Regions from separate parts of the Variovorax sp. PMC12 genome, predicted to be linked through region 4. Evidence: predicted binding sites of a transcription regulator. Region 4 holds the regulator's gene; each other region holds the start of a gene.

Region 1 (7,042 bases), 1.6 Mb from region 4:
CGCCGTTGTCGGTGCACAGGTGCAGCTCGGGGTAGTGCACCCGCACCTTGCGCCTTGCGCATGCGGCATCGAGTTGCTCGCGCAGGTTCTTGTTCGCCCCCACGCCGCCCGCCACCACCAGCCGCTTCAGGCCGGTCTGGTCGAGCGCGGCGAGCGACTTCTTCAGCAGCACCTCGACGATGGCCGCCTGCGTGGACGCCGCGAGGTCGGCCTTGCCGGCCTCGAGCTGGTCGCCGAGCTTCTTGGCCTGGGTGAGCACCGCCGTCTTCAGGCCGGCGAACGAAAAGTCGAGATCACCGCTGTGCAGAAGCGGGCGCGGCAGCTTGAACGCCGCCGGGTTGCCGCCTTCGGCCAGCTTCGCGAGCCACGGGCCGCCCGGGTAAGGCAGGCCCATGAGCTTGGCGCTCTTGTCGAAGGCCTCGCCGGCCGCGTCGTCGATGGTCTCGCCCAGCAGCTCGTAGCGCCCCACGCCGTCCACCCGCATCAGTTGCGTATGGCCGCCGGACACCAGCAGCGCCACGAACGGAAACTCCGGCGGATCGGCGCTCAGGAACGGCGACAGCAGGTGTCCTTCGAGGTGATGCACGCCCAGCACCGGCTTGCCCAGCGCCACGCCCAGCGCGCAGGCCACGCCGGCGCCCACGAGCAGCGCGCCCGCCAGGCCCGGTCCGCGGGTGTAGGCCACCACGTCGATTTCACCGAGCGAGCGGCCGGCCTCGGCCATGACCGACTCGGTCAGCGGCAGCACGCGGCGGATGTGGTCGCGGCTGGCCAGTTCGGGCACCACGCCCCCGTAGGCCTGGTGCATGGCGATCTGGCTGTGCAGCGCATGCGAGCGCAACACCGGCAGCGCGTTGCCGTGCGACTCCACCAGCGCCACGCCGGTTTCATCGCAGGATGATTCGATTCCCAACAAGAGCATGCCGCCGAGTGTAGGTGGCGCCTGCCGCGGTCGCCCGCGAAGGGGCAAGCGCAGGCGAGCGGGAGGCCCTCGAGAGGCACGGATGTTGCAGTGCTCCCCCAAGCCCCCCCGCAGGCGAACGCACCCACCATGAAGTCCGGACTGAGTTTTCTGATCGCCGCCCGCCGCTGCGAAATCGACGAGCTGGACCAGCTCGCGCGCACCAGCGAACTGGTCGGCGTGATCGGGCGGCTGGTGCACGCGCTGCAGCGCGAGCGCGGCATGTCGAACGTGTTCCTTGCATCGCACGGCGTGCGCCTGGCCGAGCAGCGAGCCCCGCAGATCGCCGAATGCCTGGCGCTCGAGCAGGAAGTGCGCGCCGGGTTCGACCAGCTCGAGTCCGAGCATCACCGCGGCGTCGGCTCCGGCAACGGCGCGCGGCTGTTCAGCCGCATCGCCTGGGTGCTGCCGGGGCTGGACGCCCTGCCCGCCCTGCGCCGGCGCATCGATGCGCTCGAACTCAAGCCGTCGCAGTCGACCGCCGCCTTCGTCAAGCTCATCGCCGGCCTGCTGTCGGTCGTGTTCGAGGCGGCCGACGGCGCCACCGACCCCGAGATATCCCGCCTCCTGGTGGCGATGTTCAACTTCATGCAGGGCAAGGAGTTTGCCGGCCAGGAGCGCGCATTCGGCGCCGCCGCGCTGGCCCAGGGCCGCAGCGACGAAACCCGGCGCCTGCAGTGGCAGCACCTGATCGAATCGCAGGAACGATGCTTCCAGGTGTTCGTCGACTTTTCCGGCGATGCGGTGCTCGCCCTCTGGCGCGAGAGCCAGTCCGACGCCACCCTGGCCGAGCTGGAGCGCATGCGCCGCAGGGGCGCCACCTCCGCGCCCGCCGACTCCGCACTCGGCCAGGCCTGGTTCGACTGCTGCACGCGCCGCATCGACGCCATGCGCACCGTCGAAGACCGGCTCGAAGCCGACCTGCGCGCGCTCTGCAGCCACAAGACAGCCCGGGCCCGCAGCGAACTCCAGGCCTACCGGCAGGTGCTCGACACCTTGGCGCCGGAGACCGACGCCGCGCTGTTCTTCGACGACGCCGACGCGCAGGCCGCCGCGCCCGCGCAACTCGGCCGCCACCTCGAGCGCTCGGTGCTCGACATGGTGCAGGAGCAGTCGCAGCGGCTGCAGGCCATGAGCGACGAACTGCAGACCGTGCGCGCCTCGCTCAATGAACGCAAGCTCGTGGAACGCGCCAAGGGCCTGCTGATGGCGCACCGGCGCATGAGCGAGCAGGAGGCGCACAAGATGCTGCGCGAGACCGCCATGAACCAGGGCCGCCGGCTCGTCGAAGTGGCCGAGTCGGTGCTCGCGATGGCCGACTACCTGCCCCCGCCGCCCCGCTGAGGGCGTTCAATTTGGTGCGCCGCACAACAACCGTGCCTGCCGCCCGTGCACCGTCCGGATGGCGCTTCGCCCTTGCAGCGCAAGACGTTCCAGCTACTTTTCCGATAGCAGCAGACCGCCCGGCAGGGCTGGCACACCGCTTGCAAGCAACCAGCGCATAGACCTCCAGGGGTCTTCAGGCAGGCGGCACCCAACGGCGGGTGCCACCCACCGACCGGACAAAGGCGTCCCCATCCCGCAAGGGCTCGTTTTCGAGCAGCCCCTGCGCGGTGCGGACGCCTTTTCGTTTTTGTCATTGCTGTTTTTGTTTGCCTTCAACCGGAGCCCCGCCACATGACCGACCTGCTCAAAACCCGTCTCAGCCGACGCCGCGTCCTGCAAGCCGCCGCCATCGGCGCCGTGGGCATCGACCCCGCCCTGCGCGCGGCCGTCTGGGCCCAAGGCTCCGACAAGCCCGAGAAGGAAGAAGTCAAGATCGGCTTCATCCCGCTGACAGACTGCGCCAGCGTGGTCATGGCCTCGGTGCTGGGCATCGACAAGAAGTACGGCGTGAAGATCGTGCCCAGCAAGGAAGCCAGCTGGGCCGGCGTGCGCGACAAGCTCTCCAACGGCGACATCGACATGGCGCACGTGCTCTACGGCCTGGTCTACGGCATGCACCTGGGCCTGAGCGGCCCGAGGAAGGACATGGCCGTGCTCATGACCCTGAACAACAACGGCCAGGCCATCACGCTGTCGAAGAAGCTCTCCGACAAGGGCGCGGTCGACGCCGCCTCGCTGGCCAAGCTCATCGCCAGCGAGAAGCGCGAATACACCTTCGCGCAGACCTTCCCCACCGGCACGCACGCCATGTGGCTCTACTACTGGCTCGCATCGGCCGGCATCGATCCGTTCAAGGACGTGAAGAACATCACCGTGCCGCCGCCGCAGATGGTGGCCAACATGCGCGTGGGCAACATGGACGGCTACTGCGTGGGCGAGCCCTGGGGCCAGCGTGCCATCATGGACGGCATCGGCATCACGGCCATCACCACGCAGGACATCTGGAAGGACCACCCCGAGAAGGTGCTCGGCTGCACCGCCGAGTTCACGAAGAAGTACCCGAACACCGCGCGCGCCGTGACGGCCGCCATCCTCGAAGCCAGCAAGTGGATCGACGCCGGCCTGCAGAACAAGAACAAGATGGCCGAGACCATCGCCGACAAGAGCTACGTCAACACCAGCGTGGACGCCATCAACCAGCGCATCCTGGGCCGCTACACCAACGGCCTGGGCAAGAGCTGGGACGACCCCAACCACATGAAGTTCTACAACGCCGGTGCCGTGAACTTCCCGTACCTGTCGGACGGCATGTGGTTCCTCACGCAGCACAAGCGCTGGGGCCTGCTGAAGGAACACCCCGACTACCTGAAGGTGGCCACCGAGATCAACCGCATCGACATCTACAAGCAGGCCGCCGCCGCCACGCAGACGCCGGTGCCCAAGGACCCGATGCGCACCAGCAAGCTGTTCGACGGCTCTGTCTGGGACGGCAAGGATCCGAAAAAGTACGCCGAGTCGTTCAAGCTTCATGCCTGAGGAGAACACCATGGTCAGCGCAGTCTTTCATTCGCCGCTCGAAGCGACCACCGCACAGGTGACGCAGGTGGCCCCTTCCGTCGCCGCCAGGCCGGCAGCGCCAAAGCCGACACCCGCTCCGGCGCCCGAGACCCGGGTGCGCGCGCCCATCGACCTGCGCGCATTCTGGATGCGCGTGCTGCCGCCGCTGGCGGGCTTCGGCCTGCTGCTGCTGATCTGGGAAGTGGTGGCCATGAAAAGCACCACCGGCTTTCCCACGCCCGCGGCCACCTGGCAGCAGGCCGTGACGGTGTTCAGCGATCCGTTCTACAGCAAGGGGCCGAACGACCAGGGCGTGGGCTGGAACGTGCTGTCGTCGCTGCAGCGCGTGGCGCTGGGCTTCGGGCTGGCGGCGCTGGTCGGCATTCCGGCGGGCTTTGCCATCGGCCGCTTCGAGTTCCTCTCGCGCATGTTCAACCCGCTGATCAGCCTGCTGCGCCCCGTGTCGCCGCTGGCCTGGCTGCCCATCGGCCTGCTGGTGTTCAAGGGCGCCAACCCGGCCGCGATCTGGACCATCTTCATCTGCTCGATCTGGCCGATGGTCATCAACACCGCCGTGGGCGTGCAGCGCGTGCCCAGCGACTACATGAACGTGGCCAAGGTGCTGAACCTCAGCGAGTGGAAGATCCTCACCAAGATCCTGTTCCCCGCCGTGCTGCCCTACATGCTGACCGGCGTGCGGCTGGCCGTGGGCACCGCGTGGCTGGTGATCGTGGCCGCCGAGATGCTCACGGGCGGCGTCGGCATCGGCTTCTGGGTGTGGGACGAGTGGAACAACCTCAACGTCGCCAACATCATCATCGCGATCTTCGTGATCGGCATCGTAGGCCTGGTGCTGGAGTTCGCGCTCATCAAGCTCGCAACGGCATTCACGTTCGAAGAGGTGAAGTCATGAGCCGCACGGCCGCTCCGAAGGCGAATACCGCAGCGCTGCTGCGCGGAGGTTTCCAATGATCGACGACAGCAAGTACATCGAGATCCACGGCGTCGAGCAGGCGTTCAAGACGCCCAAGGGCCGCTTCGTCGCGCTGCGCGACGTGAACCTGAACGTGGCCAAGGGCGAGTTCATCACGCTCATCGGGCACTCGGGCTGCGGCAAGTCGACGCTGCTGAACCTGATCGCCGGGCTCACCACGCCCACTCAGGGTGCGCTGCTGTGCGCCAACAAGGAAATCAAAGGGCCCGGCCCCGAGCGCGCGGTGGTGTTCCAGAACCACTCGCTGCTGCCCTGGCTCACCTGCTTCGAGAACGTGTACCTGGCGGTCGAGCGGGTGTTCGCCGCCACGGAAAGCAAGGCGCAGTTGCGCCAGCGCACCGACGCCGCGCTGGCGCTGGTCGGCCTCACGCCCGCCGCGCAGAAGCGGCCCGGCGAGATCTCCGGCGGCATGAAGCAGCGCGTGGGCATTGCGCGCGCGCTGTCGATGGAGCCCAAGGTGCTGCTGATGGACGAGCCTTTCGGCGCGCTCGACGCCCTCACCCGCGCCAAGCTGCAGGACGAGCTGCTCGCCATCGTGCAGAAGACGCACAGCACCGTCGTCATGGTGACGCACGACGTGGACGAGGCCGTGCTGCTGAGCGACCGCATCGTGATGCTGAGCAACGGCCCGGCCGCCACCATCGGCGACGTGCTTTCGGTGGGCATTCCGCGCCCGCGCAACCGGGTCGAGCTGGCGGAAGACCCCGTCTACGTGCACGCCCGCAAGGCGGTGATCGACTTCCTCTACACGCGCCAGGCGCACGTGGAGAAGGCCGCGGCCTGACGCTGCGCGAGCGCCAGCACCAACGGCGTCACGACATGATGACCTGGAGGCTGTGCTCGTACGAGGCCGTGAGGCGCTCGAAGGTGTCGACCAGCGCGTCGCTTGAACGCACCAGCGTGGCGCGGCCGTCGGCGCTGTCGAGCGCCTGCACGCCGCCGACCAGCCGCAGCCATTCGTCGCGCGCGCTGGCCAGCGCGGCGCGGATCTCGGCGGTGCTCAGCGGCGCATGCTCCAGCTCGAGCAATGCGGCCTCGAACTCGGCCATGGTCGGCACCAGCCGCGCGTTCGCTGCCTTCTCTTTCAGCGCGGCGGCCAGCAGCGCGTCCTTGGCCAGCCGCTGCGCCCGCATGCGCTGCCGCCCGCAGATGTTGACGATGCGCAGCGCGCGCCGCGCGCCCGAGGTTTCGAGCGCCTCGGTCAGGGCCTCGGCGGCGCGGAGCAATACTTCCGCGCGCTGGTCGATGTCGGCCAGCCCCGCCGCCGACGGCCGCGCGGCCAGGGCAGCGGCCAGCCCGCTCCAAGCGGCCTGCGCATCCCCCAACGCCTGCGCGCCGGCCGCCCCGAGCCCGAGGGCGGCCAGATGATCGAGGTTCTGCTGCACCCGCTCGGCCGACTGCGTGCGCAGCAACCGCGCCCGCTGCGCGTCGATGCCGCCGAGCAACTGCGCCGCCACGCGCACCAGCCGCTGCGAGAGCATGCGCAGCTGCCCGGCCCGGTTGATCGCGTCGGCCCACTGCGCCGCCTCGATGACCGATCGCGAAACCTCGCCCAGACGCAGGTTGGCATGCATCGCGGCGCCGCGCAGCAGGCCGAAGGCCTCGTCCTCGCCGATGCCGCGCGCGGACATCAGCAGACCCTTGGCCCGGTCGACCCACTTGCGCTCGTCCATGCGGGTGCGCAGGCTCTCCAGTTCGGTGCGCAAGGCGGCCTCGCGCTGCCAGCGGGACCGGGCGCGGGCGATCAACGCGGCGAGCGATGCCGCATCGACGGCATCGGCCTGCAACCACGCATGCACGCCGAGCGCGACCAGTTCTTCATGCTGCGCGCCGCCCAACGGCGCGCTGACAAGGCTCAGCGCGCACGGCGGCAGGCCGGCCCACGTGCGCAAGGCATCGAACAGCGCGGGCGCGGGCGCAGGCAGGCAGATCAGGGCCTGCCGGGGCCCCAGCGCCTCGACCTGCCGCGCGAAGCTGCCGCAATCCGCGCAGCCGAGCACGTCGAGACCCGCGCCGGACAGCGCCCGCGCAAGCGCCTCGGGCAGCACGAGGCCGGCGGGTTCATCGGGCAGGACAACGAGAAGGGACATCTTGGGGAAGCGGTGTGGGAGCGCACCGCGAGCATAGGCCACACCCGCGCACAC
Region 2 (7,042 bases), 720 kb from region 4:
GGCGGCGTGAACCGTACGGACGGCGCGCCGTGAGCGTGCTGCGGCGGCACTGGCCGCGCATCGTCATCAGCCTGCTGCCGCTGCTGCTGGCGCTGGCGCACGCCACCGGCGCGTGGCCGCTCAGCGCGCTCGAGCGCCTCGACCGCCTGATCTACGACATCCGCCTGCGCGCGACCATGCCGCGCACGCTCGACCCGCGCGTGGTGATCGTCGATGTCGACGACGCCAGCCTCGCGCGCCAGGGGCAGTGGCCCTGGGCGCGCGACAAGATCGCCGGCCTCACCACCGAGCTGCTGGACCGCCAGCAGGCGGCGGTGCTGGGCTTCGACGTCATGTTCCTCGAGCCCGACCGGAGTTCCGGCCTCGATAGGCTGCGGGCAATGGCAGCCGGCCCCCTTCGCGGCATGCAGGGGCTCGCTGACGAGATCGAGCGGCTCGCCCCCGCGCTGGATCACGACGCCACCCTCGCCAGGTCGCTGGAAGGCCGGCCGGTGGCGCTCGGCTACTACTTCACGCGGACCGGCAAGCCCGGCACCAAGGGGCAATTGCCCGACGCGCCCCTGCTGCCGGTCGACGCGTTTCCCGCCGGCGGCATCTACGCTTCCAGCTGGAACGGCTTCGGCGCCAGCCTGCCGGCGCTCGCCAAGGCCGCGCCCACCGCGGGCTTCCTGAACACACTGGTCGGCGCACAGGGCGACGGCGTGATCCGCAGCGTGCCCCTCATTGCCCGCTATCAGGGCGACCAGGCCCAGCCCGGCTACTACGAGTCGCTCGCGCTCGCGGTCTACCGGCTGGCGAACGGCTTGCCGCCCGTGCGTCCGGCCTTTGCCTCCGGCGGCGCCGTGCCGCGGCTCGAATCGCTGCGGATCGGCCAGTTGCGCGTGCCGGTGGACCAGAGCGCCAGCATGGAGGTGCCGTTTCGTGGCCCGGGCGGCGCTGGCGGCGGATCGTTCCGCTACATCCCGGCCGCCGACGTGCTCGAAGGACGCCTCGCCCCTGGCGAGCTGAAAGGAAAGATCGTGCTCGTCGGGGCCACCGCGCCGGGCCTGCAGGACCTGCGCGCCACCCCCGTCGAAGCCGCGTTCCCGGGCGTGGAAGTGCACGCCAACGTCGTCTCCGGCCTGCTCGACCAGCGGCTGTTCAGCGTGCCGGACTATGCGCCGGGCTACGAAGTGCTGAGCGTGCTGGTGACGGGGCTGCTGCTGGCCTTCGGCCTGTCGCTGATGTCGGCGCCGCGCGCGGTGCTGCTGGTCGCGGCAACCGTTGCCGCGCTGGTCGGGCTCAATTCCTGGCTCTTCGTGGGGTACGGCCTCGTGCTGCCGCTTGCGTCAGCCCTTGCCATGACCATGCTGGCTTTCGTGCTCAGCATGAGCTGGGGCTACTTCGTCGAATCGCGCGCGCGGCGCGGGCTGGTGCGGCTCTTCGGCACCTATGTTCCGCCGCAGCTGGTCGACGAAATGCTGGTCCAGCCGGACCGCTACAGCATGCGCGCCGAAAGCAAGCAGATGACCGTGATGTTCTGCGACATGCGCGACTTCACCCGCCTGTCGGAGCAGATGACCCCGGCGCAGCTCCAGGCCTTCCTCAACACCGTGTTCAGCCGGCTCACCGACGTGATCAGCGCGCACCGCGGCACCGTCGACAAATACATGGGCGACTGCGTCATGGCCTTCTGGGGCGCGCCAATCGACGCGCCCGACCACGCCGCATTGGCCGTGCGCGCCGCGCTCGGCATGGCCGATGCCGTGCGCGACATCAACAGCGCCAACCGCGCCGGCGGCCGCCCGGAGATCAGCGTGGGCATCGGCATCAACAGCGGCGTCATGAGCGTGGGCGACATGGGCTCGGCCGCGCGGCGCAGCTACACCGTCGTCGGCGACGCGGTCAATCTCGCGTCGCGCCTCGAAGGCCTGAGCGGCCACTACGGGGTGGAGATCGTCGCCAGCGGCGCCACCCAGGAACTGGCGCCCGGCTACGTCTGGCAGGAGCTCGACAGCGTGCGCGTCAAGGGCAAGGCGCAGGCCGTCGCCGTGTTCACCCCCCTGGCCGAGCGCACGCCCGAAGCCGAAAAACAGGCCCAGCCGATGCTCGAGCGCTGGGGCGCCGTGCTCGCCGCCTACCGCCGCCAGGACTGGGCCGTGGGCCGGAACTTGCTGGCCCCCTTGCTCGCCGCGGATGCCAAAAAAGTCCTTTACCAGCTCTACGCCCAGCGTTTAGCCTCCATGGCGTTGCGACCCCAGGATCCGAACTGGGACGGCGCAACCCGGTTCGAAACCAAATGACGACAGACACACACAAGGGGTCTTTCACAATGCAGGTTCGTGTGCTGGGTTGCTCAGGCGCCATTGCCAAAGACTGCCGCACCACCTCGTTCCTGGTCGACACCGACCTGCTCGTCGATGCGGGCACCGGCGTGGGCGACCTCTCGCTCGAAGAAATGGCCGCCATCGACGACGTGGTTCTGACGCACTGCCACCTCGACCACATCGCCGCCCTGCCCCTGATGCTCGACGCCATCGGCAGCCGCCGCTCCAAACCGCTGCGCGTGCATGCGCTGCGCGCCACCATCGAAGCGCTGCGCGCTCACGTGTTCAACAACGTCATCTGGCCCGATTTCGAGAGCATTCCCAGCCCTGAAGCGCCGTTCGTGAGCTTTCACGACATCGAGGTGGGGCAGATGCTGCAGCTGGGCAGCTGTGCGCCCAAGTCGATCGAGGTGCTGCCGGCCGTGCACACCGTGCCGGCCTGCGGCTTTGCCGTGCGGCGGGCTTCCGGCGGAGCGAACTGGGTTTTCAGCGGTGACACCGAGCGCAACCCGCCGTTCTGGGACCGGGTCAACGCGCTGGATGTGGCGATGCTGGTGATAGAGACGGCCTTCAGCAACAGGGAGCAGGCGCTGGCCGAGCGCAGCTTGCATTTGTCACCGGTGATGCTGGCGGGCGAGCTGGCGCGGATCGACCCGGCGAAGCAGTTTCCGATCTACATCACCCATACCAAGCCGGCGGAAACCGACGAAATCATGAGCCAGATCGAGGCGCTGGGAGAGCATCAGGTGGAGGGGATGGCGCACCGGGATATCCGGTGGTTGAAGGCGGATGGGGTGTTGACTTTCTGATGCATTGGCAGACCTTGCCGGTTGACATATTTGTCATGCAAGAAGCATCCAGACACAAAATGTGTCGCATCGTGTTACACGTTGGTAAACAAAGGTGACGTGTTCGGTCGACAGAAGGTTGGTTTGGAGGGTGGCACAGATGCTGCGGAAGTTCTCTCGCTCCGGGCAGGTTCCCGGGCGTGACAACCAACCAACCTGGAGTTAGTGAATGAACCGTCGTTCCATCGCACGCAATGTGCAAAAGGGTTTCACCCTTATTGAATTGATGATCGTTGTGGCGATCATTGGTATCTTGGCTGCTATCGCGATTCCGCAATACCAAACCTACGTTGCTAAGTCCCAAGTCACTCGCGCGGTTGCTGAAGTCGGAGCGCTGAAGACGAAGGTCGACACTTGCCTGCTCGACGGTAAGACAACCATTGGCACCGAACCTGATTGCGATCCGGGCGCGACCGCCTCGACCATGCTGACGGGTGGCGCTCAAGGTAGCTCGCCCGCCGCTACCGCCAAGGTGAATGGCTATCCGCAGATCACGTTGGGCACTGCAACCACTGCATCGACGATTGTCGGCACTCTGGGCAACTCTGCTGCTCAAGCCATTTCTGGCAGCACGATTACCTGGAGCCGCGCTGTCGACGGTACCTGGTCGTGCGTCAGCACTGCCGATGCCAAGTACAACACCCCAGCTTGCCCGAAGGCTTCTACTTAATAGTTTGGGCTGATCCCGCAAAAGCCGCCTTCGGGCGGCTTTTTTTTGAGGGCAGAGCAACATGAAGAGATCGACGTCGCGCGGCTTCACTTTGATCGAGTTGATGGTCGTCGTGGCGATCATTGGGAGCCTTGCGGCGATCGCAGTTCCCCAGTACCAGACCTATGTCTTCAAGTCACATGTCCAACGCGTCGTTGCAGAAGCCGGTGCATTGAAGGCTGCGATTGAGTTGTGTCTGGTGAGTGGCAAAGTGACGGTGGGCGAGCAGGCGACCGCCGGGAATTGCGACCCGCAGGCCACTGGGTCAAACCTACAGGCAACTGCCGGAAATGCAGCGCCCGCAATCGCTGCCAAGTGGGCCACTGCGGGCAGCGGTGTCCCCGAAGTAAGCCTTTCTGCTAAGGACGTTTCGACCATCGTGGCCACCTTTGGCAATGCTGCAGGAAGGCCTTTGCAAGCACCAACGGCCGGCACAATCACTTGGACGAGGCAAACAAACGGAAGCTGGAATTGTCGTGCTGCCAACATTGAGCCCAAATATGTGAGCACTGCCTGCCCACTATGAGAGGATGAATTGGCGAGTGCGATGGCTGCCGAAGCCAATGGGGTTCAGAAGAGGAGGTGAGCGTATTGCTCCCTTTTTTCTTCCTTTGTTGGTACTAGCTCTAGTAGCCCCGAACTTCATTCTCGTACGCAGCGCCGCCAATATTCTCGAGGCGTCGCACTCAGAGAACATTGCTTATGCAATCTGCATCTGGGCGCTGGTTTTCGCGGTCGTGCCCCGCCTTTGGATGGGGCTTGTCGTGGTGGCCGTGTGTTCGCTTTGGTGGCCACTCGAAGTCTTTTTGCGTCTGAACTTTGCGCAGTCAGTGACGCCGACTTTCGTCGGCATGGCAATGGATACGGACGTACGCGAAGCGTCCGAGTTCCTGGTGTCTGCAGGATGGACCGCGTTGCTTCCGGCCGTGCTGTTTGTCGGCGCCGCCATTGTTTTAGGGCGTCATCTTTATCGCAGGCGATCCAAATGGACACATCGTTCGCGCCGATGGGTCTTGTTCGCTGTTCCGACCATCTTGACCGCGTTGATGCTGTCTCATGCGGAAATGGGTGACGCGAACGCTGCGACGGAACCCTTCGCAAACAGGGCTGGCAGCATGGCAGCAGTCTTTGCCACGGTCTATCCGCTTGACCTGCCGCTGTCGGCGATCTGGGTGCACCGGGACGCATCGGTAATCCGACAACTCAGAGCAAAACTGAACGACTTCGACTTCGAGCCGAAGCTTGCCGACTCGCATCCAGACACGGTCGTGCTGGTGATCGGAGAGTCCTCGCGCTCCGATCGATGGCAGCTTTTTGGTTATGGGCGCAAGACCACGCCAAGGCTAACGTCGATGAGCGACCTGATCCTTTTCCCCGACGTGGCTACGCAATCGGTCGCTACGCGATATGCCGTGCCCAACCTTATCTCCCGGCGGCCGGTGCTGACGAGCGATGGCAAAGTTGCCCTCAGTGCGGAGCCATCCATCCTGGCGGCGCTGAAACAAGTGGGCTACCGAACCTCCTGGTTGTCGAATCAAGGTGTGGGAGGCTTCTACGAGAGCCCTATCGCGATGTACGCTGGCGATGCGGACGAGGCGATCTACCTCAACCCGACAAGCTACGACGCTCGTGGAACCTACGACGAAGCGTTGCTTGCGCCATTGCGCCGAAGGCTGGATACCGAGGGCAGAAAATTCATCGTGTTGCATACGCTTGGCAGCCATTTTGATTTTTCGCATCGCTACCCGTCTTCCTTCGACATTTACCGCCCCTCGTTGACGACCGTTCCCGCACAGGACGGCATCAAGCAAAACACCTCGCTCGCGGCACAGATCAGCAACGCCTACGACAACAGCATCCAGTACACAGACTCGCTTCTGTCTCAAGTTATTGAAGCAGTCGATCACAAGGGGGATGCGGCAGTGGTGATGTACATCTCTGATCACGGTCAGGATGTGTTCGACGAGCAATGCAACGCGAAGAGCATCACGCGAGCATCAAGTCACTCGTTCATCGTGCCAGCATTGATCTGGTCGAGCGCCAAAGCCAAGCTGCGGATCGGCGACCGACTGTCCGCGCTATCGGACTCGCGAACCCGGCCCAAGGTTGCCAACGGCGTGCCGCAGACTCTGCTCGATCTCGTCGGGGTGGCAACGCCCTCAGAGGCGAGGACGTCCAGTTGGTTTGATCAGCAGCATGGACCTCGAAAGGTCTACTCTGCACAAGGATGGACCGACTTCGACAAGTCCGCCGCACGAGATGCATGTGAGATCAAGCCATAGCCCAGGTCGGATGGGCCGGAGACTATGAAACTTGTCTCGCGACAAGCCTGAGCGGCGGCAATCTTTTTCCAAGATCTGAATTTGCCGCCCACTTTTAGCTTTGCGAGCTAGCTGAATCGGACTTCCGAACAAAGAGCCCGCGCTCAATCAATCGTCGGCACTTCCCGCCAATTCAACAACCTCACTCCCGTCCCCTTGCCGAAATCGATCGGCGGTTGGTTCACTTCACCCTTCACGTTGCCCGCGATGCCCTGCATTCGGCCGTTGTTGTTGATGATCTGAATGTCCGTGATCGCGCTGCTGTAGCTGACGTATGCCGCCCCCGTCGTCAGCGCCGTCGTGCCGGACCCGTAATTCACGGCGTAGATACGGCTCTGACCCGATGGGCTGCAAGCATCGCCGGTGGTCAGCAGCGTGGAGAACACCACGACCCCATTGAAAGAGGTCGCCCCCAGCGTCACGCGCCAGGTGATCCCCGAAGTCGCATCCTTGCCCAGGTCGAGATACCAGCCCAGCTGGGTTCCCAGGTTGAACGCGTTGGTGCCTGTCAGGTTGGCCTCGGTGAGCGCACCCAGGTTGCTGCGAGTGATCGGATAAGTGCCGCCGGTGCCGAAGCTCGTCGCGTTGCCGTCGATGATCGCGTAGAACGACTGACCCGCTGTCGAATTGATGTCCACGGTGTCGAGCAGCTGGCCTGTGCCGAACAGCACATAGCGCTTCTTGCTCTTGGGATCGATTTCAATCAGCGGCTGCGTGGTGATCGGTTGGGCTGTGCCGCTGGCATCCGCCAGGGTCGCAAGCTTCAACGGGGCAGGGTAAGAGCCGGTGCTGCCCTTCGCCGCCGTCACGTCGAAGCGCCAGAGCTGTCCGTTCAGGTCGCCAGCGTAGAGTGCGTCG
Region 3 (7,042 bases), 2.1 Mb from region 4:
TGGCGCCTGGGCAGTGGCGCTGGCTCACCGCCGAGCAGGTCGCCGCGCTGCGCGCACCGGCCAAGCCCGCCAAAGCCGCCAAGCTTTCGAAGTAACAGGCGCTGACAGGGGGAGAAAGCCGGGTTTCCAGGTCAGCCAGTCTTAATGCTCGACCGTTAAGATCGCCAGCTCTCTCTCGGAACCTTCCCTTGCGACTTCCAGCCCGCCCGAACGGCCGCATCGCGGCCCTCCTGTTTTCCTGCATGACGGCCCTGGCGGCACACACTGCCGCCGCCGCGCCGGCAGAGCCTCCCCCGATCTTCGTGCTCAACTCGCTGGATGCCAGCGTGAGCGTGATCAACCCGGTCGACTGGAGCGAAAAACAACGCATCACCACCGGCAAGGAGCCGCACCACATCTACATGACGCCCGACGAGAAGTCGGTCATCGTGGCCAATTCGGCGGGCGACTCGCTGACCTTCCTCAACCCCCGCACGGCCGAGGTGCAGCGGGTGGTCTACGGCATCATCGACCCCTACCAGCTGCAGTTCTCGCGCGACATGAAGTGGTTCGTCACGGCGGGCAACCGCCTGAACCACGTCGACGTCTACCGCTGGGACGGCAAGGACCTCAAGCTGGCCAAGCGCATCGCCACCGGCAAGACGCCCAGCCACATCTGGATCGACAACACCAGCACCATCGCCTACGTGACGATGCAGGACAGCGACGAGATGATCGCGGTCGACCTGCCTTCGCAGACCGTCAAGTGGCGCACCGCCACCGGCCCGATGCCGGCGGACATCTTCGGCACCCACAACGACAAGACGCTGCTCGTGGGCCTGACCGGCGGCGATGGCGTGCAGGTGTTCGACGTGGAGGGCGCGCAGCCCAAGCTGGTCGGCAAGATCCCCACCGGCAAGGGCGCCCACGCCTTCCGCTCGGCCGGCGACGGCAAGACCGTGTTCGTGAGCAACCGCGTGGCCAATACCATCAGCCGCATCGACCTGGCGACGCTCAAGGTCGTCGCCACCTATGCCGTGCCGGGCGGTCCCGACTGCATGGACGTGTCGGCCGACGGCAAGACGCTGTACGTGACCTCGCGCTGGGCCAAGAAGCTCACCGTGGTCGATCTCGTCGGCCAGAAGGTGGTGCGGCAGGTCAACGTGGGACGCTCGCCGCACGGCGTCTGGACGCTGGACCATGGCAAGCGCACGTAGGCGCGCCGGCGCGGCCGTGCTGCTGGCGCTGGCCTGCGGCACGGTGGTGCCGGGCGCCTGGGCGCAGCAGCAGGCCGCCACCTGCGAAAAGCCCGTCTACCTGACCTTCGACACCGGCCACATGGGCATCGCCCCGCTGGTGGCCGACGTGCTCAAGCGGCAGAACGTGCGCGTCACCTTCTTCGCCGCCGCCGAGCGCACCCAGACCGACGGCGACAGCCTCGACGACCACTGGGCGCCCTGGTGGAAGGCGAGGGCGGCCGAAGGCAACGAGTTCGGCTCCCACACCTACGACCACGCCTACTGGCGCGCCGACGTCAAGGGCACGCCGCCGAGCTTCCGCATCAAGCCTTCGGCCGGCCCGCAGAACGGCAAGGAATCGACCTGGAGCGCGGCCGAGTACTGCGCCAACATCCGCAAGTCGTCCGACCGGCTGGCCGCCATCACCGGCAAGAAGCCGCTGCCGCTGTACCGAGCGCCGGGCGGCAAGACCTCGCCCGCGCTGCTGGCGGCTGCCGAGGGCTGCGGCTACAAGTACGTCGGCTGGGCGCCCGCCGGTTTCCTTGGCGACGAACTGCCGAGCGAGAAATTCAGCAACGCGAAGCTGCTCACGCAGGCGCTCGACACCATCCGCCCCGGCGACATCCTGCTCGCGCACCTGGGCATCTGGTCGCGCAAGGATCCGTGGGCGCCGGCCAACCTCGAGCCGCTGATCGTCGGCCTCAAGGCCAAGGGCTTCTGTTTCCAGACGCTGCGCCAGCACCCGGATTACCGCGCCTGGATCGCATCCCACTCCTGAGTTCGCGCCATGATCGATTGGCTGACTGACGCTTTTTCTGCTCTCCAGGGCTGGTTCTTCGAGGCCGTCGTGCAGCCGCTGGTGTTTGCCGTGGGCCTCGGCGGTTGGACCGAAGATGCATTCGACGCCACCGGCTGGCTGCTGGTCGGGGTCATCCAGATCCTGGTGCTGATCGCCATCATCGGGCCGCTGCAGCGCTGGCGCTCGGTGGAGCCCGTGGTCGACCGCCATGCCATCCGCATCGACGTGCTCTACACGCTGATCCACCGGCTCGGGCTGTTCCGGCTGGCCATCTTCTTCACGCTGCAGCCGTTCTTCGACGACGCCATGGGCGCGCTGCGCACGGCGGGGTGGGGCACCTTCCACCTCGACGAGGTCTGGCCCGGCGTGACCGACGTGCCGGTGATCGCCTTCGCGATCTATCTCGTGGTGCTCGACTTCGTGGGCTACTGGATCCACCGCGGCCAGCACCAGTTCAACTGGTGGTGGGGCCTGCACTCGCTGCACCACTCGCAGCGCCAGATGACGATGTGGAGCGACGACCGCAACCACCTGCTCGACGACATCGTCCACGACACGCTCATCGTCATCGTGGCGCAGCTCATCGGCGTGGCGCCGGGGCAGTTCATCGCGTTCGTGGCCTTCACCCAGCTCAGCGAGAGCCTGCAGCACGCCAACCTGCGGCTGAGCTTCGGCGCCATCGGCGAGCGGCTGTGGATCAGCCCGCGCTTTCACCGGCTGCACCACAGCATCGGGCTGGGCCATGAATCGAACGGCAGGAGCACGCTCGGCGGCCACAACTTCGGCGTGCTGCTGCCCTGGTGGGACATGATGTTCGGCACCGCCAACTTCGAGAACCGCTACGACCCCACCGGCATCCGCGACCAGGTGGAGCCCGGCACCGACGGGCGCGTGCGCGAGTACGGCCGGGGGTTCTGGGTCCAGCAGTGGCTCGGCCTGAAGCGAATGGTCGGACGCGCTTGAGGGTCACCGGCCCCTGACGGCGCCGCTCCAGGCGTTATCCTCGCTGCCTCATGCGCCTGCTCCTCGACTCCTTCTGGCGCGCGGTCGCCTATTGCATGCTGCCGCGCGTGATCGTGCTGTCGCTGCTGCCCCTGGGGTTGATGGTGGTGCTCGCCGCGGGCCTCGGCTATTTCTACTGGGAAGCCGCCGTGGCCTGGACGCGCGGCGCGCTCGATGCTTGGCCTTTGCTGGCCAGCTTCTGGGCCTGGATCGGCCGGCTTTTCTCGAGCGACGTGACGGCCATGCTGGCGCCGCTGGTGGTGGTGTTTGCCGCCACGCCGCTGATCGTGGTGGTTTCGCTGCTCGTCGTGGCCGGCTTCATGGCTCCCGCGCTCACCCGGCTGGTGGGCGAACGCCGCTTTCCCTCGCTGGAGCAGAAGAAGGGCGCCTCCTTCTTCGGCAGCGTGGCCCGCTCGCTCGCCGTCACCATCCTGGCGCTGGTCGCCCTCGTGGTGTCGATGCCGCTGTGGCTCATTCCGCCGCTCGTGCTCATCCTGCCGCCGCTCATCTGGGGCTGGCTCACCTACCGCGTGATGAGCTTCGACGCACTGGCCGAGCACGCCAGCCCCGAGGAGCGCGCCACCCTGCTGCGCACGCACCGGCTGCCGCTGCTGTGCGTGGGCGTGCTGTGCGGCTACCTGGGCGCGGCGCCGAGCATCGTCTGGGCCTCGGGCCTGCTGTTCGCCGCCGCTTTCTTCGTGCTGGTGCCGATCGCCATCTGGATCTACACACTGGTCTTCGCCTTTTCGGCGCTCTGGTTCGCGCACTACTGCCTCGACGCGCTCGCGCAACTGCGTGCCCAGCGCGCGGTGGCCGCGGCGGCGCCGGGTGCCGAAGGCGCCCCGGCCCTCGCGGCCGCGGAAGCCAACAGGGCCGCTCTTTCTCAATGGGGTTCACCATGACACGCGCATTCGGTCTCATCGTCGTCGGCGACGAGATCCTCTCCGGCAAGCGGGCCGACAAGCACATGGCCAAGGTCATCGAACTGCTCGCAGCACGCGGCCTGCAGCTCAGCTGGACCGAGTACGTGGGCGACGAGCCCGCGCGCATCACCGCCGCGCTGCAGCGGGCCTTTGCCTCCGGCGACATCGTCTTCTCGACCGGCGGCATCGGCGCCACGCCCGACGACCACACCCGCCAGTGCGCCGCCAAGGCCCTGGGCGTGCCGCTGGCGCTGCACCCCGAGGCAGAACTGCTGATCCGCGAGCGCATGCAGGACACCGCGCGCGAGCAGGGCGTGCCCTACGAGCCCGACCGCGCCGACAACGTGCACCGGCTCAACATGGGCGTGTTCCCGCAGGGCGCCACGCTCATCCTCAATCCGTACAACAAGATCCCCGGCTTCAGCGTCGGCCACGTGCATTTCGTGCCGGGCTTCCCGGTCATGGCCTGGCCGATGATCGAGTCCGTGCTCGACGCCCGCTATGCCGACCTGTTCACCCGCAACGCGGTCGCCGAGAAGTCGGTGATCGTTTTCGGTGCCATGGAAGCCACCCTGACACCGCTGATGCAGGCCATCGAAGACACGCACACCGGCGTCAAGGTGTTCAGCCTGCCCAGCGTCGACCACCCCCAGTACGGGCGGCACATCGAGCTGGGCGTCAAGGGCGACCCTGCCCGGCTCGATGCTGCCTATGCCCAGCTGATCGAAGGCCTGCACACCTTTGATGCCAAGCTGGGCCCTGAATTGGTGCGTTAATTCTTATTGCACCAATATGGTGATATTTCTTGTCCATTTGTGGTTCGCTTTGGTGAACAAGGCCTCATCCAGAGAGGTGACAATGGCACAGAAACTGCATCCCTCGTCCCTGTATTCCTAACCACCATCCAACTCCAGGAGAAACTGATGGCAAAGACCGTCGCCGATGTACTCAAGCTCGTCAAGGAAAACGAGGTCAAGTTCGTCGACTTCCGCTTCACCGACACCCGCGGCAAAGAGCAGCACGTGACCGTGCCGGTCTCGGCTTTCGATGAAGACAAATTCACCTCGGGCCACGCATTCGACGGCTCGTCCATCGCCGGCTGGAAGGGTATCGAAGCCTCGGACATGCAGCTCATGCCCGACCCCAACACCGCCAACATCGACCCCTTCTTCGAAGAAACGACGCTGATCCTGACCTGCGACGTGATCGACCCCGCCGACGGCAAGGCCTACGAGCGCGACCCGCGTTCGCTCGCCAAGCGCGCCGAGGCGTACATGAAGGCCTCGGGCCTGGGCGACACCGCCTTCTTCGGTCCGGAACCCGAATTCTTCGTGTTCGACGGCGTCCGCTGGAAGAACGACATGTCGGGCTGCTTCGTGAAGATCGAGTCCGAAGAAGCCTCGTGGAACACCGACAAGGAATACGAGCACGGCAACACCGGCCACCGTCCCGCGGTCAAGGGCGGCTACTTCCCGGTTCCCCCGGTCGACAGCTTCCAGGACATGCGCTCGGAAATGTGCCTGGTGCTCGAATCGCTCGGCATCCCGGTCGAAGTGCATCACCATGAAGTGGCCAACGCCGGCCAGATGGAACTCGGCACCAAGTTCAGCACACTCGTGCAGCGCGCCGACTGGGTCCAGCTGCAGAAGTACGTGATCCACAACGTGGCCCACGCCTACGGCAAGACCGCCACCTTCATGCCCAAGCCCATCGTCGGCGACAACGGCTCCGGCATGCACGTGCACCAGTCGGTCTGGAAGGACGGCAAGAACCTGTTCGCAGGCGACGGCTACGCAGGCCTGTCGGACTTCGCGTTGCATTACATCGGCGGCATCATCAAGCACGCCCGTGCCCTGAACGCCATCACGAACCCCGGCACCAACAGCTACAAGCGCCTGGTCCCCGGCTTCGAAGCCCCGGTGAAGCTGGCCTACTCGGCAAAGAACCGCTCGGCCTCGATCCGCATCCCGTTCGTGGCCAACCCGAAGGGCCGCCGCGTCGAAGCGCGCTTCCCCGATCCGCTGATGAACCCGTACCTGGGCTTCGCCGCGCTGCTGATGGCCGGCCTGGACGGCGTGGAAAACAAGATCCACCCGGGCGAAGCCGCCAGCAAGGACCTGTACCACCTGCCGCCGGAAGAAGACGCGCTGATCCCGACCGTCTGCCACAGCCTCGACCAGGCGCTGGAATACCTGGACAAGGACCGTGCGTTCCTGACCAAGGGCGGCGTGTTCACCGACGCGTACATCGACGCGTACATCGAACTGAAGATGCAGGAAGTCACGCGCTTCCGCATGGCGACGCACCCCGTCGAGTTCGACATGTACTACTCGCTCTGATCGACGAGCAAACAGCCTTCACAGGCATGTAAGTCAAAAGGACGGCCTCGGCCGTCCTTTTTCCTTGGGGCGGAACATCGGGGCTCCGGGTGCGTCGAATTGCATGAAAATGCGCCTTTGTCGCGCCTCCATCGATACACATGAAGACAGCTTCTCTCTTTTTCCTGGCCGGTTCACTCCTGATCGCGTTGCCGGCGGTTGCGCAGGAACGCGTCTGGCGCTGCGGCAACGAATACACGAACAACGCGACCGTGGCCCAGCAAAAGGGCTGCAAGGTCCTCGAAGGCGGCAACGTCACGGTGGTCCAGGGCACCCGGGCTTCGGGTGGCGGATCGGCATCGTCGTCCTCGGGTACTGCTTCCACGGCGGCGCGCGCGCCGGCCGGCAGCCCGCGCGTCGAAGGCGTCGACCAGCGCGCCCGCGACGGCGAGGCCCGCTCCGTGCTCGAGTCCGAGCTCAAGAAGGCCGAGGCCCGCCAGGCCGAACTGCTGAAGGACTACAACAACGGCGAGCCCGAGAAGCAGGGCAGCGAAGGCCGCAACTACCAGAAGTACCTCGACCGCGTGGCCGAAATGAAGGCCGAGATCGCGCGCAACGAGAGCGACATCGCCGGCATCCGCCGCGAAATCAACCGGCTGCCGCCCCGGCAGCAATAACCAACAGCAAGCGCAAGCAAGAAACCTCTATGGCATTCGGGAAGAAGGCGACCGGCGCCAATCCGCGCTTCCAGTCCTTCGACCTGCTGTCCACCCTGATCGCGGT
Region 4 (7,042 bases):
CAAGGGCACCGCGAAAACGGTGACGGTGCCGGTCGGCATCGCCCCCGCCGGCGGCAACCAGGCGGTGGCGACCGGAAGCTTTACGATCCAGCGCCTCGACTACAAGGTCGGCGACGGCGAATGGACCGACACCTCGATGGTCGCCAACGAGGTGCAGGTGCGCTTCAAGCTCACCATCGCGGGCCTGGGCCCGCTGTGAAGACCCGCCAGGCCGCGCCGCTGCTCACTCACTCCACTCTTTCATGACACACCCAGCCACCGCCGTGAAGAAAAAGCTCATCCTTGCCGCGCTGCTGTCGGCCGCGGCCTTCTGCGGCAGCGCCGCGGCGCAGGACTACACGGCGCCGCCCGTGGCCGTGAAGCCCGCGGGCGGACCGAAGAAGAACGCGAACTACGTGGTCGACCCGACGCACACCTTCGTCATGTACGAGATGGGCCACTACGGCACCACCACCAACCGCGGGCGCTTCAGCACCAAGGATGGGTCGGTGCAGATCGACGGCACCGGAACCAGCGGCAAGGTCGACATCACGATGGACATCAGCTCCATCAACACCGGCGTCGACCTGCTCAACCGCCACGTGCAGAGCAAGGATTTCTTCAACGTGGCGGAATTCCCGACCGGCCGCTTCGTGGCCGACCGGATCGACATCAGCGGCGACAAGGTGGTCGACGTGCCGGGCACGCTCACGCTGATGGGGCAAACGAGGCCGGTGACGCTGAAGGCGGTGCGCTTCAACTGCTACCTGAGTCCGCTGATCAACCGCCAGGTGTGCGGCGGCGACTTCGAGACCACGGTGGAACGCAGCGACTGGGGAATCACCTGGGGACTGAACTTCGGGTTCGAGAACAAGGTGAAGCTGCTGGTGCAGGTGGAAGCGGTCAACGTCCAGCCGTAGGCGCTTCCGGCGCCGTGGCTGGCGGCCCTGCCGGCCTGCCTACCTGACGATGGTCTTGCCGGGGCGGCTCGCGGCCAGCGGTTCGTCGCCGTCGTCCTTCGGGGATTTCAGCCAGTCGCGGGCGGCCATCAGGGCACGCGGAAGATTCAGCAAGACCAGCATCCAGGCACCCATCGCCACCGCCATCACCGCACCGAACAGCAGTTGCTCGGCCAGCGGCGCATCGCTCCAGTAGAAGAAGCTCAGCAAACAGGACAGGATCAATGCCCAGATGGCCAGAAGGTAGAGATTTTTCATTTTTGTGCACCGCGGAAGTCGGTACACAAAATGTAAACGAAAACATAATTTTAGTACTACTTAAAGTTTACTTTTCAGTCGTTGATCAGCGTGACTTTCTCCACGCTATTCACCCATTTCAAATTTCCACCAAGAGGCAGCCCCGATGGACAACACCCTTTCCTTGCTAGGCATCGCCGGCGCGATGGCGGTGGGCGCGATGAGCCCGGGCCCGAGTTTCGTGATGGTGGCGCGCACGGCCGTGGTCTCGCGCGGCGACGGGCTGGCTGCGGCGCTGGGCATGGGGGCTGGCGGACTGGTCTTCGCCATCGCGGCGCTTGCGGGACTGCAGGCGGCGTTCCTGGCGGTGCCGGGGCTCTACCTGGCGATAAAAGGCTTCGGCGGCGCCTACCTCGTCTACCTGGGTTTTCGCATCTGCCGCGGCGCGCGCCAGCCACTGGCCGTGACACCCGATGTGGGTAACTCCCCCGGCCGGCAGGGGCGTGGCGGCCGCACCTTCCTGCTGGGCCTGGCGACCCAGGTCAGCAACCCGAAGACGGCCGTGGTCTACGCCAGCATCTTCGCCGCCTTCCTGCCGCGCGAGGTGCCGCTGGTGCTGGCGCTGGCGGTGCCGGCCGTGATCTTCTGCATCGAGACCGGCTGGTACGCCATCGTGGCGCTGGCGCTTTCCTCGGCGGCGCCGCGCTCGGCCTACCTGCGCTACAAGGCCTGGATCGACCGCGCGGCCGGCGGCGTGATGGGGCTGCTGGGGGTGCGGCTGGTCTGGTCGGCCTTGCGCGGCGGCCACTGACCGGGCACCGGCCGCGCCTGAAGCAGGCCTAGAGCAGGCTCTCGGGCGTCAGCGGCGCCAGCAGTTCGAGCATGGTGCGGTCCCAGAAGCCCGAATCGGGCTCCTCGTGCAGCACCGTGATCTGGCCGGCATCGTCGCTGACCCATTCGATGCGCCCGTCGTTGTTGCCTTCGGCAAAGCGCAGCCGGTAGGCGCCCTGCTGCTTGAGCACGTCGAGCAGCTTGAGCATCTGCTGCGCCATTTCGGGGCTGTGGATGATCAGGCCGATCTCGGTGTTCTGCGATTCCGAGCGCGGATCGAAATTCATCGAACCCACGAACAGCGTGCGCCGGTCGATCACCGCCGACTTCGCATGCAGCCGCCCGACCGTGGTGCCGAAAAGCCCCAGCCGCACGCTGCGCCGGGTGCGCGTGGAGCTCAGCTCGTACAGGTCGGCGCCGAGCTTGAGCATGTCGGGCCGGTAGCGGCGGTAGGCGGTGTGCACCAGCGGCTCGTCGGTGGCTGCCAGCGAATTGGTGACCACGCTGATCTTCACGCCGCGCCCGCGGATCTCGCGCATCACCTCGAGCCCCGTGGCGCCCGGTATCAGGTAGGGCGAGACGATGGTGACCTCGGCGCGCGCGCGGCGCATCTGCTCGACCACGTTGTAGCGCACGCTGTCGACGTCCAGCAGCGGCACGCCGCCGTACGACGCGGTCTTGCCGATCACGCGGTCGGGCGAGTCGGCATAGGCCTCGGCCAGGGTCCAGATCAGGCCCAGCCTGCCGGCGTTCAGGTCGTCGGCGATCGGGCTGTAGCCCAGCAGGTCGTTGGGCGCGGGCGGCGGCGGCGGCGGGGTGGTGTCGGCGCCGGTGGCGGCGTCGAAGCGGCGCTGCAGCTCCTCGCGCGAAAGGCTGCTCGCCACCACCGACTGCACGGGGCGCACATAGGTGCTGTTCCAGTACTGGTCGAACAGGCTGCCGAGCCGGGGAATGAGCGCGCCGGTCACGAAGGTGTCGAGGTCGAGAAAGTTCTCGCCCGCCGTGCGCGTGAAGTACTGGTTGCCGATGTTGCGCCCGCCCGCCACCGCCATCGCGCCGTCGGCGATGAACAGCTTGTTGTGCATGCGGCGGTTCACGCGGCTGAAGTCGAACAGCGAAGCCGCGAAGCGCCTGACCAGGCTGCTGCGCCCTGCCGGGAACGGGTTGAACAGCCGCAGCTCTACATTCGGCGTGGCGGCAAAGCCGAGCAGCAGTTCGTCTTCGCCCGATGTGTAGAGGTCGTCCATGAGCACCCGCACGCGCACGCCGCGCAGGGCGGCGTCGCGCAGGGTGCGCAGCAGGTAGCGGCCGGTCTCGTCGTTCTCGATCTGGTAGTACTGCACGTCCAGCGTGCGCTGGGCGCGGCGCGCCAGCTCGATGCGGGTGGCGAAGGCGAAGTCGCCGCCGGGCATCAGGCGAAAGCCGCTCAGGTCGGGGTCGGGCTGGGCCGCCATCGCGAGCTTGCCGAGCGCGGTGTCGGGCGACACGGCCATGGCCTTGGTGGGCGGGCGCGGCGCCTCGTCGGGCAGGGTGGCGCAGCCGCTGAACAGCAGCACGGCCAGCAAAGCGATCACCCAATGGCCCCAGCGCGACATCGGGAGACGGCTCATCGAAGGCTTTCTACAGGGCCTTGCGCAGGTTGGCGGGCGCAATGCGCAAGGCTTCGCGGTACTTGGCCACGGTGCGGCGCGCGCACTCGATGCCCTGCTCCTTCAGCATCTCGGAGATCTGGCTGTCCGACAGCGGCTTCTTGATGCTCTCGGAGCTCACGAACTGCTTGATCAGCGCGCGCACCGCCGTGCTCGACGCATTGCCGCCGGTCTCGGTGCCCAGCGCCGAGCCGAAGAAATACTTCAGCTCGACCGTGCCGAACGGCGTGGCCATGTACTTGGCGGTGGTCACGCGCGAGATGGTGGATTCGTGCAGGCCCAGTTCGTCCGCAATTTCGCGCAGCACCAGCGGGCGCATGGCCAGCTCGCCGTGCACGAAGTAGCTCTTCTGGCGCTCGACGATGGCGTTGCTCACGCGCAGGATGGTGTCGAAGCGCTGCTGGATGTTCTTGATGAACCAGCGCGCCTCCTGCAGCCGCTGCGACAGCGCCTGGCTGCCCTCGCCCTTGTGCGACTTGAGCGCGCCGGCATAGATGTCGTGCACGCGCAGGCGCGGCATGACCTCGGGATTCAGCATGACGCGGAACTTGACGTTGGTGCCGCGTCCGGTCTTGGTGACGATCACGTCGGGAATGACGATGTTGCGCTCGACGTCGACGAAACGGCGCCCCGGCTTGGGCTCCAGCCGCGCAATGACCTGCAGCGCCGAGCGCACCAGCTCTTCGCTGCTGCGGGTGAGCGTGGCCAGGCGCTTGAAGTCGCGCCGCGCGAGCAGTTCCATCGGCTGCTTGCAGATGGCGATCGCGGTCTTGTAGACCTGTGCCTGCTCTTCGTCTTCGTCGTCGTCCTCGGCGGCCAGCGCGCGCAGCTGGATGCTCAGGCATTCGCCGAGGTCGCGCGCCCCCACGCCCACCGGCTCCAGGCTCTGCAGCAGGCCGAGCGCCACCTGGAAGTGGTGCACCAGGTCGTCGAACTGGTCGTTGTCGTCGCCGGCCAGGCCCGAGGCCAGCGCAGGCAGGGAGTCTTCGAGGTAGCCGTCGTCGTTGAGCGACTCGATCAGGAAGCGCAGCGCGGCGCTGTCGTTCTCGCTCAGGCGCAGGCTCAGCGCCTGGCGGTGCAGGAACGACTGCAGCGATTCCTGGCTGCGCGCGAGTTCGGTGGCGTCGGCGCGTTCGTCGTCGCCCAGGTTGTTCTGGCGCGCGGGAGCGTCGCTGCCCCACTCGCTGTCGTCGGGCGCCATGTCGACGGTGCCGTCGCCTTCCCAGTCGGGCTCGCGCTCGGCGATCTCGGCGGCGGGGCCGTCGGAGTCGGCCGTGGTGGTGGTGGCGGTCTCGGTCGAGGCGGTGGAGGTGCTGGCGGGCGGCGGGGTGAAGTCGCTCTCGCCGTCGCCGCCGTCACTGCCGTCATCGCGCGCAGCGGGGGCGTCGGCGGTGTCGAGCCCGAACTCCTCGCGCGCCGCTTCTTCCGCGGTGCGCTCGAGGAAGGGGTTCTCGTCGAGCATCTGCTCCACTTCCTGGCTCAGTTCGAGCGTGGAGAGTTGGAGCAGCCTGATCGACTGCTGCAGCTGGGGCGTCAACGCCAAGTGCTGCGAGACGCGAAGGGACAGCCCTTGCTTCATGTGGAGAACCCGACCCTTCCTTACATACGGAAGTGTTCGCCTAGGTACACCCTGCGTACCTCGGCGTTGTCGACGATCTCCGAGGGCGTACCTTGTGCCAGCACATGCCCGTCGCTGATGATGAACGCGTGATCGCAGATGCCCAGCGTTTCGCGCACGTTGTGGTCGGTGATGAGCACGCCGATGCCGCGCTCTTTCAGGAAGCTGATGATCCGCTGGATTTCGATGACGGCGATCGGGTCGATGCCGGCGAAGGGTTCGTCCAGCAGGATGAAGCGCGGCTGGGTGGCCAGGGCGCGTGCGATCTCGACGCGGCGTCGCTCGCCGCCCGACAGCGCCAACGCCGGCGAATCGCGCAGGTGGTCGACGCGCAGGTCGGCCAGCAGTTCGGACAGGCGCTCTTCCATGTGCTGCTTGGACAGCGGCGCGAGCTTGCCGCTCGCGTCGGGCTCGTGCTGCAGTTCGAGCACGGCGCGCACGTTTTCCTCCACCGTGAGCTTGCGGAAGATCGAGGCTTCCTGCGGCAGGTAGCTCAGGCCCATGCGCGCGCGGCGGTGGATGGGCATGTGGGCGATGGGCTCGCCGTCGATGGTGATCTCGCCCGCGTCGGCGCGCACCAGCCCGACGATCATGTAGAACGAGGTGGTCTTGCCGGCGCCGTTGGGGCCGAGCAGCCCGACGACTTCACCCTTCTGCACGTCGAGCGAGACGTCCTTCACGACCGTGCGGCTGCCGTAGCTCTTCTTCAGGCCGCGCGCCACCAGGCGACTGCCCGGTGCGCCGTTGGCTTCCTGGGTTCCAGCGGTTTCGATCACTTGCGGGTTTCTCCATCGCCACCGAGCGTGGTGGTCGAGCGCAGGCCCGTGCCGGGCGCGGGCGTGGACGCTGCCGGCGCGGCCGGCTTGGCCCCGGCCGGTGCGCCGGGCGCGGGCGCCGTGGCGGCCTTGGGTGTCAGGATGGTCTTGACGCGGCCGCTCGGGGACGACGCGTTGACCGCGGTGTTCGGCGGCACGGTGGAACCGTTGACCGTGTAGGTGTCGTTGCTCTGGTCGTAGACGATCAGGGCGCCGGTGCTCACGTCGTTCGGCGTGGAACCGAGCAGGCGGCGCATTTCCGCGTTGCGGATGAACTTGACGTTGTCGGCACGGCTGTCGTACTCGATGACTTCGGACTCGCCCTCGATCCACTCGTCGGGGGCGTTGCGCTTCTGCTTGTAATAGGCCCGCTTGCCGGGTGCCGCCGTGACCACGCCGTACTGGTAGCCCTCGGCGTCCTGGCGGACATCGAGCCGCGCGCCGCGGATGATGATCGTGCCTTTTGTTACCAGCACGTTGCCCGTGAACACGCTGGTCTGCTTGAGGTCGTCGTAGCGCATGGCATCCGACTCGATGTTCATCGGCTTGCTGCGGTCGGCGGTCTCGGCCAGGGCGCCCGAGGCAAGGCCGGCCAGCAGCAACGCGGCGGCGGCCAGGCGGCCGACGCGACGCAGGAAGGGAGTGGTGGAGTAAGAATGCAATGTCATAGAGGCACGAAACTTGCTCGGCATTGTATGCGGCTGATTGCGACAACCCGCACGCACAGATGAAAAAGCCCGCCGAAGCGGGCCGGGGATGAGGCGCGGCGCCACGAGGTGCGCAAAGCCCGGGTCAGCCCTTCCTGGCTTCGCCCACGAGGTAGTTCACGACCTGCAGCACCTTGGTCATGCTGCCGGCGGTTTCGCCGTCCACGTACCAGCGGCCGGCCACGGCCATCGCCGGCACCCCAGCCACCTTGTAGGCATCGGTCATCTGCGAAGCCCGCTTGGCCTT

The links. The regulator sigma-54, encoded in region 4, starts transcription at its own class of promoters, with help from an activator protein. The targets are predictions, from matches to a motif close to TGGCANGNAANCTGCTTT.
Region 1: a site for sigma-54 is predicted at 997-1,014, ahead of C4F17_RS08930 (nitrate regulatory protein). Genes of this name have one in related genera too.
Region 2: a site for sigma-54 is predicted at 3,247-3,264, ahead of C4F17_RS19710 (pilin). Genes of this name have one in related genera too.
Region 3: a site for sigma-54 is predicted at 4,801-4,818, ahead of glnA (type I glutamate--ammonia ligase). Genes of this name have one in related genera too.

What each region holds. Positions count from the first base shown of each region.
Region 1 is NZ_CP027773.1:1,906,181-1,913,222, forward strand. Features, by position in the region: gene tsaD (tRNA (adenosine(37)-N6)-threonylcarbamoyltransferase complex transferase subunit TsaD) at 1-922, opposite strand, end outside; gene C4F17_RS08930 (nitrate regulatory protein) at 1,052-2,305, shown strand; gene C4F17_RS08935 (CmpA/NrtA family ABC transporter substrate-binding protein) at 2,639-3,883, shown strand; gene ntrB (nitrate ABC transporter permease) at 3,894-4,817, shown strand; gene C4F17_RS08945 (ABC transporter ATP-binding protein) at 4,873-5,682, shown strand; gene C4F17_RS08950 (ANTAR domain-containing response regulator) at 5,711-6,988, opposite strand.
Region 2 is NZ_CP027773.1:4,256,595-4,263,636, forward strand. Features, by position in the region: gene C4F17_RS19700 (CHASE2 domain-containing protein) at 30-2,282, shown strand; gene C4F17_RS19705 (3',5'-cyclic-nucleotide phosphodiesterase) at 2,312-3,115, shown strand; gene C4F17_RS19710 (pilin) at 3,324-3,824, shown strand; gene C4F17_RS19715 (pilin) at 3,886-4,389, shown strand; gene C4F17_RS19720 (phosphoethanolamine transferase) at 4,427-6,145, shown strand; gene C4F17_RS19725 (PilC/PilY family type IV pilus protein) at 6,289-7,042, opposite strand, start outside.
Region 3 is NZ_CP027773.1:5,681,464-5,688,505, forward strand. Features, by position in the region: gene C4F17_RS26630 (pseudouridine synthase) at 1-95, shown strand, start outside; gene C4F17_RS26635 (YncE family protein) at 189-1,196, shown strand; gene C4F17_RS26640 (polysaccharide deacetylase family protein) at 1,180-1,995, shown strand; gene C4F17_RS26645 (sterol desaturase family protein) at 2,005-2,979, shown strand; gene C4F17_RS26650 (EI24 domain-containing protein) at 3,030-3,920, shown strand; gene C4F17_RS26655 (competence/damage-inducible protein A) at 3,917-4,717, shown strand; gene glnA (type I glutamate--ammonia ligase) at 4,865-6,280, shown strand; gene C4F17_RS26665 (hypothetical protein) at 6,421-6,936, shown strand; gene glnL (nitrogen regulation protein NR(II)) at 6,966-7,042, shown strand, end outside.
Region 4 is NZ_CP027773.1:3,532,224-3,539,265, forward strand. Features, by position in the region: gene C4F17_RS16345 (YceI family protein) at 1-199, shown strand, start outside; gene C4F17_RS16350 (YceI family protein) at 243-899, shown strand; gene C4F17_RS16355 (hypothetical protein) at 939-1,196, opposite strand; gene C4F17_RS16360 (LysE family translocator) at 1,342-1,986, shown strand; gene C4F17_RS16365 (phospholipase D family protein) at 2,015-3,616, opposite strand; gene C4F17_RS16370 (RNA polymerase factor sigma-54) at 3,627-5,234, opposite strand; gene lptB (LPS export ABC transporter ATP-binding protein) at 5,255-6,049, opposite strand; gene lptA (lipopolysaccharide transport periplasmic protein LptA) at 6,046-6,756, opposite strand; gene C4F17_RS16385 (thiol:disulfide interchange protein DsbA/DsbL) at 6,881-7,042, opposite strand, start outside.